One region of the Vibrio sp. 2132-1 genome, then DNA from elsewhere that is predicted to be linked to it. Evidence: predicted binding sites of a transcription regulator. Region 1 holds the regulator's gene; the other holds the start of a gene.
The links. Region 1 encodes MetJ, which represses methionine synthesis genes. Its sites were predicted from a motif close to TTAGACNTNTANANGTCTAA; they were not measured.
Positions count from the first base shown of each region.

Region 1 (5,293 bases):
GTTTGTCTTTGCCATGGTGTCTCCGACAAAAAAATTAGGAAGTTGGCGATAGATGAAGGCGTAACAGATATTAAAGGAATCAAAAAGTGCACGGCATTGGGCAGCCAATGTGGTAAGTGCATCAGACAGGCCAAGGAAATTTTAGCGGAAACTAGTTACACGGAATTTAAACAAGCCAGCTAATTGCTGTAAGTATGCAGTAATTATTTGCCTTACATTTTGACACCTTCTCATTTGCTTCTACATTTAAATGAAGCCAAAGAGGAGGGTTTTGTCATGAAAGGCGATCCAATCATCATTCAACATCTCAATAAAGTGCTCGGTAACGAGCTCGTCGCTATTAATCAGTATTTTCTTCACGCCAGAATGTATAAAGACTGGGGCTTAAAGCACCTAGCAGACAAGGAATATCACGAATCTATCGATGAGATGAAGCATGCCGATCATCTAATTGAGCGTATTTTGTTCCTTGAAGGCCTACCGAACCTACAAGATTTAGGTAAGTTGATGATTGGTGAAGATACCAAGGAAATGCTCGAGTGTGACTTAAAGCTTGAAATGGCGGCTATTCCAGATTTAAAAGATGCGATTGCCTACGCTGAAGACATTCGAGATTATGTGTCTCGAGATCTCTTCCAAGATATTCTTGAAGATGAAGAAGAACATGTTGATTGGCTAGAGACGCAACTTGGCTTGATTGAAATGTCTGGTATTGAGAATTATCTCCAAGCGCAATACGTGGACGAAGAGTAACGATACTTTCTAATTTTGCATACTCCAATAATAGTAAGAAGAAAGAGCACCTGACTCGAAAATCGGGTGCTTAACCCCGTTATCTGGTCTAATCTCTTTTATTATCGGCTTTTTAAGGATATTGCTCGCAATCTTGCCTATGAAGTTTGATTTCTATCCGATAGAATTTATGCCCCCTTACCTAAAAATAAAAAAGAGAAACGTCCATGTCTGAAGACAACCACCAAGCAGCCACTCCAGAAGAAGAACATCGCCAAAAAGCATTGGATTACCATGCTTATCCAACTCCAGGAAAGATTGCTGTCGAACTGACAAAGCCTGCGGAAACGGCGGGTGATCTTGCCCTTGCATATAGCCCTGGTGTTGCAGAGCCAGTGCGTGAAATCGCACAAAACCCGGATAACGTGTACAAGTACACTGCAAAAGGGAACATGGTTGCTGTTATTTCTAACGGTACCGCTATTCTAGGTCTAGGTAACCTAGGTCCACTTGCATCTAAGCCAGTGATGGAAGGTAAAGCGTTACTGTTTAAGCGTTTTGCAGGTCTTGACTCTATTGATATTGAAGTTAAGCACCGCACGATCGATGAATTTGTTGATACTGTTGCGAGCATTGCAGACACTTTTGGCGGTATCAACCTTGAAGATATTAAAGCACCAGACTGTTTTGAGATTGAAAAGCGTCTGATTGAACGTTGTGATGTACCAGTATTCCACGATGATCAACATGGTACTGCTATTGTAACGGCAGCGGGTATGCTGAATGCAATCGAACTTCAAGGTAAGAAACTTGAAGATTCAACAATTGTTTGTCTTGGCGCTGGCGCTGCCGCTGTAGCGTGTATGGAGCTTCTGATCAAATGCGGCGCAATGCGCGAAAAAATCTACATGCTAGATCGCAAAGGTGTGATTCACACTCGTCGTGATGATCTTAATGAATATAAGCAGCTATTTGCGAACAATACAGATAAGCGCACACTAGAAGACGTGATTGAAGGTGCAGATCTGTTCCTAGGTGTATCTGGTCCAAACCTATTGCCAGCGGAAGCGTTGAAGTTGATGGCAGATAAGCCAATCGTATTCGCATGTTCTAACCCGGATCCTGAAATCAAGCCGGAACTTGCTCACGCAGTTCGTGATGACTTGATCATGGGTACTGGCCGTAGTGATTATCCTAACCAAGTTAACAACGTATTGTGTTTCCCATTCATTTTCCGCGGTGCTCTTGATGTGCGTGCAAGTGAAATCAATGATGAAATGAAACTTGCAGCCGTTGAGGCGATTCGTGAGCTAGCAAAAGAGCCTGTACCTGAAGCCGTATTGAAGGCTGCAGGTGTTGATAAGCTAGAGTTTGGTGCGGACTATATTATTCCAAAACCAATGGATTCACGTTTGCTACCACGTGTTGCAAAAGCGGTTGCTCAGGCGGCGGTTAATTCAGGTGTAGCTCGTATCGAGATGCCTGAAAGCTACATGGCAGAGTAATATATCTTTCAGATGTGATACACAAAAATGGGACGCTATTGCGTCCCATTTTTTATGTCATTCATTTGGCTCGAGGCAAGAGTTATTACCTGAAACCTCTTATCAGGCTTTTTTATTCTTCGTCGAATGACTCAAATTCGATGCCCATTTCCGTCATCAGCGCTTTTACTTCTGTTGGAATATCATCAGGACGGTCTTTACGAAGGTCTTCATCTGTCGGAAGTGGCTGACCTGTGTACGCGTGCAAAAATGCCTCGCATAGCAATTCGCTATTGGTTGCATGGCGTAAGTTATTGATCTGACGGCGAGTACGCTCATCAGTTAGCACCTTTAAAACTTTTAGCGGGATAGAGACGGTAATTTTTTTTACTTGTTCGCTTTTTTTGCCGTGCTCTGCATATGGGCTAATGTATTCGCCATTCCAGTCAGCCATTGCACACCTTCATTTATGTAATCGGTTAAAAATAATTTAGGTGCTGATTTTAGCTGCATTTACCGCCATAAGCAAAGACATATAGACGTCTAGAAGTGTTGACGTCTCATTTTTTGACGAGTAAAGTGAACATAACAGCAAAGGAAGCGTGTTGATCACTTTATGTTACTCATTAGATATAGCGCATTCCTATTTAGAAGTCATTACCCGTGAAAGGATACACCCATGAGCACTCGCAAACCTGCGACCATTGCAGTACGCACTGGTATTGAATCAGACAGCCAATATCATGCTGTCGTTCCACCTATTTATCTTTCCACTAACTATGGTTTTCCTGCTTTTGGTGAAGTGCCCAAGTATGATTACACACGATCTGGTAATCCAAACCGCGGACTGTTGGAAAGTGCGCTATCTGAACTCGAGTCTGGAAAAGGAGCGGTTGTTACTAACTGCGGTACGTCGGCATTAAATTTATGGGTTTCCGCTTTTCTCGGCCCAGATGATCTCATTATTGCTCCTCACGATTGTTATGGTGGTACCTATCGTCTTTTTAATACCCGAGCTAATAAAGGCGATTTTAAGGTTCAGTTTGTCGATCAATCAGACGAACAGGCTTTAGATGCTGCATTGGCACAAAAACCAAAACTCATTTTGCTAGAAACTCCGTCAAACCCTCTGGTTCGCGTAGTGGATATTGCAGCTACTTGTGAAAAAGCGAAACAAGTCGGCGCGTTAGTTGCGGTGGACAATACCTTTTTGACACCCGTGTACCAAAAACCTTTAGAGCTAGGTGCGGATTTTGTTATCCACTCCACAACAAAGTACATCAACGGTCATTCGGACGTAATTGGTGGGGTAATCATCACCAACACAGAAGCGCATGCAGAAGAGCTTGCATGGTGGGGCAATTGTATTGGTGCAACGGGCACACCTTTCGATAGTTACATGACACTGCGAGGTATTCGTACGCTTGGTGCTCGTATGAAAGTACATGAAGAGAGCTCACAGCAGGTACTGGCTTACCTACAGAAACAAGCGTTAGTTAAAACTATCTATCATCCAAGCCTGCCGGAACATCCAGGTCACGACATTGCTAAAAAGCAGCAAACGGGCTTTGGCTCTATGTTGAGTTTTGAGTTTGCTGGTTCGTTTGAGCAGTTAAAGGTGTTTGTGAAAGAGCTCCAACTGTTTTCATTAGCTGAATCATTAGGTGGTGTAGAAAGTTTGATTTGCCACCCGGCATCCATGACTCACCGTGCAATGGGTGAGGAGGCACTGGCGGAGGCTGGGGTCTCTCATCAACTATTGCGTTTGTCTGTCGGTTTGGAAGATGCACAAGACCTCATCACAGATTTAGAACAAGCGTTCGCTAAAGCTACCCAGTAATAGGAGACGATAACAATGACTGTACAACGTCAGCTGCATAAGTTTGGTGGCAGTAGCTTAGCAAACCCAGAATGCTACTTACGCGTTGTGGGTATTCTCAAAGAGTATTCGACAGAAAATGATCTTGTGGTCGTCTCTGCTGCAGGAAAAACCACTAATCGCTTGATTGAGTTTTTGGAAGGGTTAAATAAAGATGGCCGAATTGCGCATGAAGCGCTTCAAAGCTTAAGACAGTTCCAAACTGAGCTAATAGAAAGCTTGTTGGAGAGTGAAGCAAAAGAAGAGCTGTTAGCTTTATTACATGATGAGTTCAGTACTCTCTCGGAGCTGACTGCACCACTCACTAATGCGCAAAAAGCTGCGGTACTGGGACACGGAGAAGTATGGTCTGCTCGCCTATTGGCCGCGTTATTATCTCAACGTTCTATCCCTGCGGTTGCACAAGATGCACGAGCGTTTTTACGTGCAGAAGCGGGAACTCAACCAGAGGTTGATCGCGCTCGTTCATACCCTTTAATTAAAGAGATCCTCGCGCAGCATAACCATAAACGTGTGGTAATTACTGGCTTTATGGCTCAGAACGAGGCAGGAGAAACCATTCTACTTGGTCGTAACGGCTCTGACTATTCTGCAACGGTCATAGGCGCGCTTGCTGAAGTCAGTACTGTCACGATTTGGAGTGATGTTGCTGGTGTTTATAGTGCCGATCCACGTTTGGTGTCTGACGCTTGTTTATTACCGTTACTTCGATTGGATGAAGCCAGTGAACTTGCTCGCTTAGCTGCCCCAGTGCTACACAGTCGTACGCTTCAGCCTGTGGCGCAAAGTACCATGGACCTTAATCTCAAGTGTAGCTATCTGCCAGAGTCGGGTTCTACTCGTATTGAGCGTGTATTGGCATCTGGTCGTGGCGCTAAAATTATTACTTCACTGGATGATGTTTTATTGGTGCAGTTGTCTTTCATGCATGGGCACGACTTCGAAAAAACACAGAGTGATGTATTACAAGCGTTGCAGCGCGCGCAATTAGAGCCACTGGCATTTGAAGCTCAATCCGATCAGCACACGCTACGCTTGGCTTACACCGCAGAAATCGCCGGTGGTGCATTGAAACACTTGCAAGAGCTTGCGGTAGAGGCTGAAATTAAGCTAAAAGAAGGTTACTCGCTCTTAGCTGCGGTAGGTGCAGGCGTTACGAAAAACGCCAATCATTGCTTTGGCTTTTATCAGAAGCTAA
Region 1 is NZ_JAWPON010000023.1:434-5,726, forward strand. It holds gene R8N47_RS20740 ((2Fe-2S)-binding protein) at 1-183, shown strand, start outside; gene bfr (bacterioferritin) at 277-753, shown strand; gene R8N47_RS20750 (malic enzyme-like NAD(P)-binding protein) at 960-2,237, shown strand; gene metJ (met regulon transcriptional regulator MetJ) at 2,350-2,670, opposite strand; gene R8N47_RS20760 (O-succinylhomoserine (thiol)-lyase) at 2,896-4,056, shown strand; gene R8N47_RS20765 (bifunctional aspartate kinase/homoserine dehydrogenase II) at 4,072-5,293, shown strand, end outside.

Region 2 (5,293 bases), on a different contig from region 1:
ACTCTTATATCCGACAAAACGGAAAACAAGCATTTGAGCAGCAAGTGTCTAATGCGATGCCCTTGTCTGAATTCATGTTCAGCTCATTGACTCAGCAGGTCGATATGAGCACGAAAGAAGGCATGGCAAAACTGAGTACTCTTGCGGTTCCTCTCATTGATAAAGTCCCTGGCGGCACTTTAAGACTATACTTGAGAGAATTGCTTGGCCGCCGTTTGGGTTTGGTTGATGAACGCCAACTACAGCAGCTAATTTCAAAACAAGGTAAAGAGGATAAAAGGCCTCAACCTCATAAAGAAATCAAGCGAACGCCGATGCGAGAAGTGATCGCGTTACTGATTCAAAACCCACAATACGTAAGTATGGTGCCAGATCTAACTAGCGTTAGAGATTTGCCCATTCCTGGTCTAAGTTTATTTGTTGATGTACTTGATAAATGCCAAGCGCATCCCCATATCAACACAGGCCAATTATTAGAGCATTGGCGAAACAGCCAAAATGAGACCCTTCTGTCTCGTCTCGCGAGTTGGGACATTCCACTCGATGAGGACAACCAAGAAGAAATCTTTTTAGACTCACTGGATAAAATTATTGCCCAGTGCGTAGAAAAACAAATTGAAAACCTGCAGGCCAAAGCAAGAAGTGTCGGTTTATCAGCCGAAGAGAAAAGGGAGCTGCTAGCACTTATGCTAGATTTAAAAGCGTAACCCTGTTTAATTAGTCAGCAACGATTTAATTTGTTATAGTAAGTGGTTTGCATTTCGCATACTGATTCCTTCACCAGATTACGAAGTTGGATACCGTCTATGGATCACAATCCGCAGTCACAGCTAAAGTCACTTGTTATTAAAGGCAAGGAACAAGGCTATCTGACCTACGCCGAAGTAAATGACCACCTACCTGCTGAAATCGTAGATTCAGAACAGGTAGAAGACATCATTCAGATGATCAACGACATGGGCATTAAGGTAGTAGAAACTGCTCCTGATGCTGATGATTTAGCACTGAACGATGACACAAATATTACCGATGAAGATGCAGCCGAAGCTGCAGCCGCTGCACTTTCTAGCGTAGAGAGTGAGATTGGTCGTACAACAGACCCAGTACGTATGTACATGCGTGAGATGGGTACTGTCGAACTTCTAACTCGCGAAGGCGAAATCGACATCGCAAAACGTATTGAAGAAGGTATTAACCAAGTTCAATCGTCTGTTGCTGAATACCCAGGCACAATTCCGTACATTCTTGAGCAATTTGACAAAGTTCAAGCTGAAGAACTACGTCTTACAGACCTAATTTCAGGTTTTGTAGATCCAGATGCTGACGACACCGCTGCACCAACGGCAACACACATCGGTTCTGAACTGACTGAATCTCAGTTAGAAGAAGAAGACGATGAAGACGTTGATGACGACGAAGATAGCGATGACGATTCAGATGATTCTGAAGAAGATGTAGGTATCGATCCTGAATTAGCGCTAGAGAAATTCAACCAACTACGCAGCACCTATCAAAATCTTCAATTAGCAATCAACGAGTACGGCTATAACAGCCCGAAAGCAACCGTTGCTAATGAAATGATGCTAGACGTATTCCGCGAGTTTCGTCTAACACCTAAACAGTTTGATCACCTAGTGAATGAACTGCGTACTGCTATGGATCGCGTTCGTACTCAAGAGCGTCTGATCATGAAGTCAGTGGTTGAATACGGCAAAATGCCGAAGAAATCATTCATCGCGCTGTTCACTGGTAATGAATCAAGTGAAGCTTGGCTGGATGAAGTTCTTGCTTCAGACAAGCCATACGCTGAAAAGATCAAACGTAACGAAGAAGAAATCCGTCGTTCAATCGCTAAGCTAAAAATGATTGAAGAAGAGACTTCTCTAAACGTACAGAACATTAAAGACATCAGCCGTCGTATGTCTATCGGTGAAGCAAAAGCTCGCCGTGCGAAGAAAGAGATGGTTGAAGCGAACTTGCGTCTTGTAATTTCTATCGCGAAGAAATACACCAACCGTGGCCTACAGTTCTTGGATCTGATCCAGGAAGGTAACATCGGTCTGATGAAAGCGGTAGATAAGTTCGAATATCGTCGTGGTTACAAGTTCTCGACTTACGCAACGTGGTGGATCCGTCAGGCAATCACTCGTTCAATCGCGGACCAAGCACGTACGATTCGTATCCCGGTACACATGATCGAAACGATCAACAAGCTAAACCGTATTTCTCGTCAAATGTTGCAAGAGATGGGTCGCGAGCCACTACCGGAAGAACTGGCAGAGCGCATGCAAATGCCAGAAGACAAGATTCGTAAAGTTCTAAAAATCGCTAAAGAGCCTATCTCAATGGAGACACCAATCGGTGACGACGAAGATTCGCATCTAGGTGATTTTATCGAAGATACAACGCTAGAACTTCCGCTAGATTCTGCAACAGCAACTAGCCTTAAAGTGGCAACAAAAGACGTGCTTGCAGGTCTAACGCCACGTGAAGCGAAAGTACTTCGTATGCGCTTTGGTATCGACATGAACACTGACCATACTCTAGAAGAAGTTGGTAAGCAGTTCGACGTTACTCGTGAGCGTATCCGTCAGATCGAAGCAAAAGCACTACGTAAACTTCGTCACCCAAGCCGCTCAGAGACTCTGCGCAGCTTCCTAGACGAATAATCGCAGCGCATACAAGCTTTTAGAAATCAAAAAAGGTGACTTTAGGTCACCTTTTTTATTATCTACTGTTCTAAGTGGATAAAAACTAAGCGCAATTGCCCTAGTTGGTATCTAGACACCTTGCAACGCTTCCCCTATAATCGTTGTCCTATTAAGGCCCCTTAGCTCAGTGGTTAGAGCAGTCGACTCATAATCGATTGGTCCGCAGTTCAAGTCTGCGAGGGGCCACCATATTTCGAAAGGCGTAGCAGGTTAATACCTACTACGCCTTTTTTGTATCTTATATCTTTGGGTACAGTTGCGGTAACTCGTCACTAACCTCGTAATAGCTTTTCCTCTTCCCCTCTTCTTTAACTATTATCTGGCTTTCTATACGAGCAATAGAAACAAAATGTCTGCTCGTGATTTAAACCATTGACCCTCAGACAACTTCTGATAGGATGGACATATAAACGTATGGACGTCTAAAGCAAAAATGGAGCTACAATGAAAAGTATTGGTCACTTAAAGAAACTAGCTTTGATTCTCACGGCAGTAGTCGGCTTAAGCGCTTGTGGAGAAAAAGATGACTCTGTCATTAAAGTGGGCGCGACAGTTGGACCACATGCACAAGTAGTCGAGGCGGTAGCGAAGGAGGCTGCGAAGCAAGGTTTGAATGTCGAAGTCATTGAGTTTTCTGACTACGTGACACCTAATGCCGCTCTTAGCGATGGTAGCATCGATATTAATAGCTATCAGCACCAGCCATTTTTAGACAACTTCAACAGTAGCCATAACGCCCAATTAGTATCAATTGGTCAGTCCATTCTTATGCGTATGGGGCTTTATTCCAATAAGTATCGCTCACTGCAAGAGCTTCCAAACAATGCACGTATAGCGCTTCCAAATGACCCTACCAACGGTGGTCGTGGTCTGTTGCTACTCGCCGATGCAGGTTTAATTGAGCTGAAACAGGGTGTTGGCCATAAAGCCGCCCTAACTGATATCACAAAAAACGCAAAATCATTTGAATTTGTCGAGGTAGATGCCGCTCAGCTACCAAGAACATTAGATGATGTGGACGCGGCTGCGATTACAATGAACTACGTAATGTCTTCTGGTTTAGATCCGAAGAAACAAAGTATCTATCTTGAAGCAAAAGACGCCCCATTAGCAGTCATGGTCATCGCCACTCGTGACGCAGACAAAAATAATGAAGCGTATAAAAAGTTCGTTTCTATTTATCAATCTCAAGCGATTCGTGATTACCTCGATCGCACTTTCAAAGGCACAATCGAAGCAGCTTTTTAATCAATAAAGCAGCGAATATTTTGCCCCACGAATCAGATAGAAAAGAGGCTAATGTTTTCTCATCGCCTCTTCTTTTCATTACTCACTAAATCGACTCATTGTCGACTTTCAGCCTCTAACTTCATTGCCAAATAAGCTTGGTCAGCAGAAACCAATTCAGGACGGTTAATCAACTTCCAGAGGAAGTATGGTGGGATTAAAAATACGATGAAGTAGAGAGATTCATGGAAGAAAACATCGGCTATCGTTTGCTGATGCTCCCAAAGTGCCGTCAGTGCGAAGAGCTCTAACATCACGCCTAATACGCCAAAGACGACAGAGACAACAATCGCTAAACCCAGTAGTTCTCTAACAAAGTGCTTGTATGCCATGATACTAATTCCTTCTAGCAATAAGTCATACTAACTTACGCTCATAAGAAACAAGTGAGCTTGATTATTATCAAACTCACCTCATCACTGTTAAGAACTTAGTTTTATAAAAAAGTACTTGTATATAGCGTCATCGAAGACTGATTTCCCTATCACAGAGCATAGATACCTCTACAAATAGAAGGTGATGGAACGACCAACTATTGACTATATGAGCGCAACTTTAATCAGATAAGTAATATTGAACCGTCGATACCACTCGTACTTTCTTAATGTAAGGCGTGTTGCTGTCTCGGTCATAAATCGAGAACTGCCCTTGAGTTGCACGTTTGATCTTACCCAGTGAACTCTGTGAGTCTTTCGCAAATTTCTCAGCCACTTCACGCGCATTCTTAGTCGCTTCTTCGATCATGTCTGGCTTCACATCATTCAGCTTAGTAAAGCTGTACTCAACACGATTTGCATAAGGATCTTGGTTAAGCAAAACGCCTTGTTTTCCTAGCTCACCTATTTCATTGATTGCCGCTCGAACAACATCAACACTCTGGCTGTAAACCGTAACGGTTCGCGAGGCCAAATAACGATACTCAATGTCTTGCTCGCTCCCATATTGCTGTGCTTTTCTGTCAATGACCGCTGGGGAAGAAAGGGAAACGCTGGTTTCAGGAAGCCCTTTGGCACTTAGAAAGTCCAAAATCAAACGGGTTTGCTGGTCAATTTCATCAAACATGGCTCCCATATCATTACTCGCTAGAGTAAATTGAATCGGCCAAATCACCGTATCAGCAGGATACTCACGCTCCGACAAACCTTTTACTGTCACGACTCTTTCATAGGCTCGGTATTTCACCGCCGTCTGCTGCATAAAATAGCCAAGGATGCCAAGACCAAGTATCAAACTTAGCCCAATCCAAAGTGCTGCTTTATTGGAAACTCGTTCCATTATTTCCCCCTGATAAATAT
Region 2 is NZ_JAWPON010000008.1:69,340-74,632, reverse strand. It holds gene dnaG (DNA primase) at 1-707, shown strand, start outside; gene rpoD (RNA polymerase sigma factor RpoD) at 807-2,669, shown strand; tRNA gene R8N47_RS10765 (tRNA-Ile) at 2,825-2,900, shown strand; gene R8N47_RS10760 (MetQ/NlpA family ABC transporter substrate-binding protein) at 3,156-3,959, shown strand; gene R8N47_RS10755 (hypothetical protein) at 4,055-4,330, opposite strand; gene R8N47_RS10750 (SIMPL domain-containing protein) at 4,554-5,273, opposite strand.
Region 2: a site for MetJ is predicted at 3,118-3,137, ahead of R8N47_RS10760 (MetQ/NlpA family ABC transporter substrate-binding protein). Genes of this name have one in related genera too.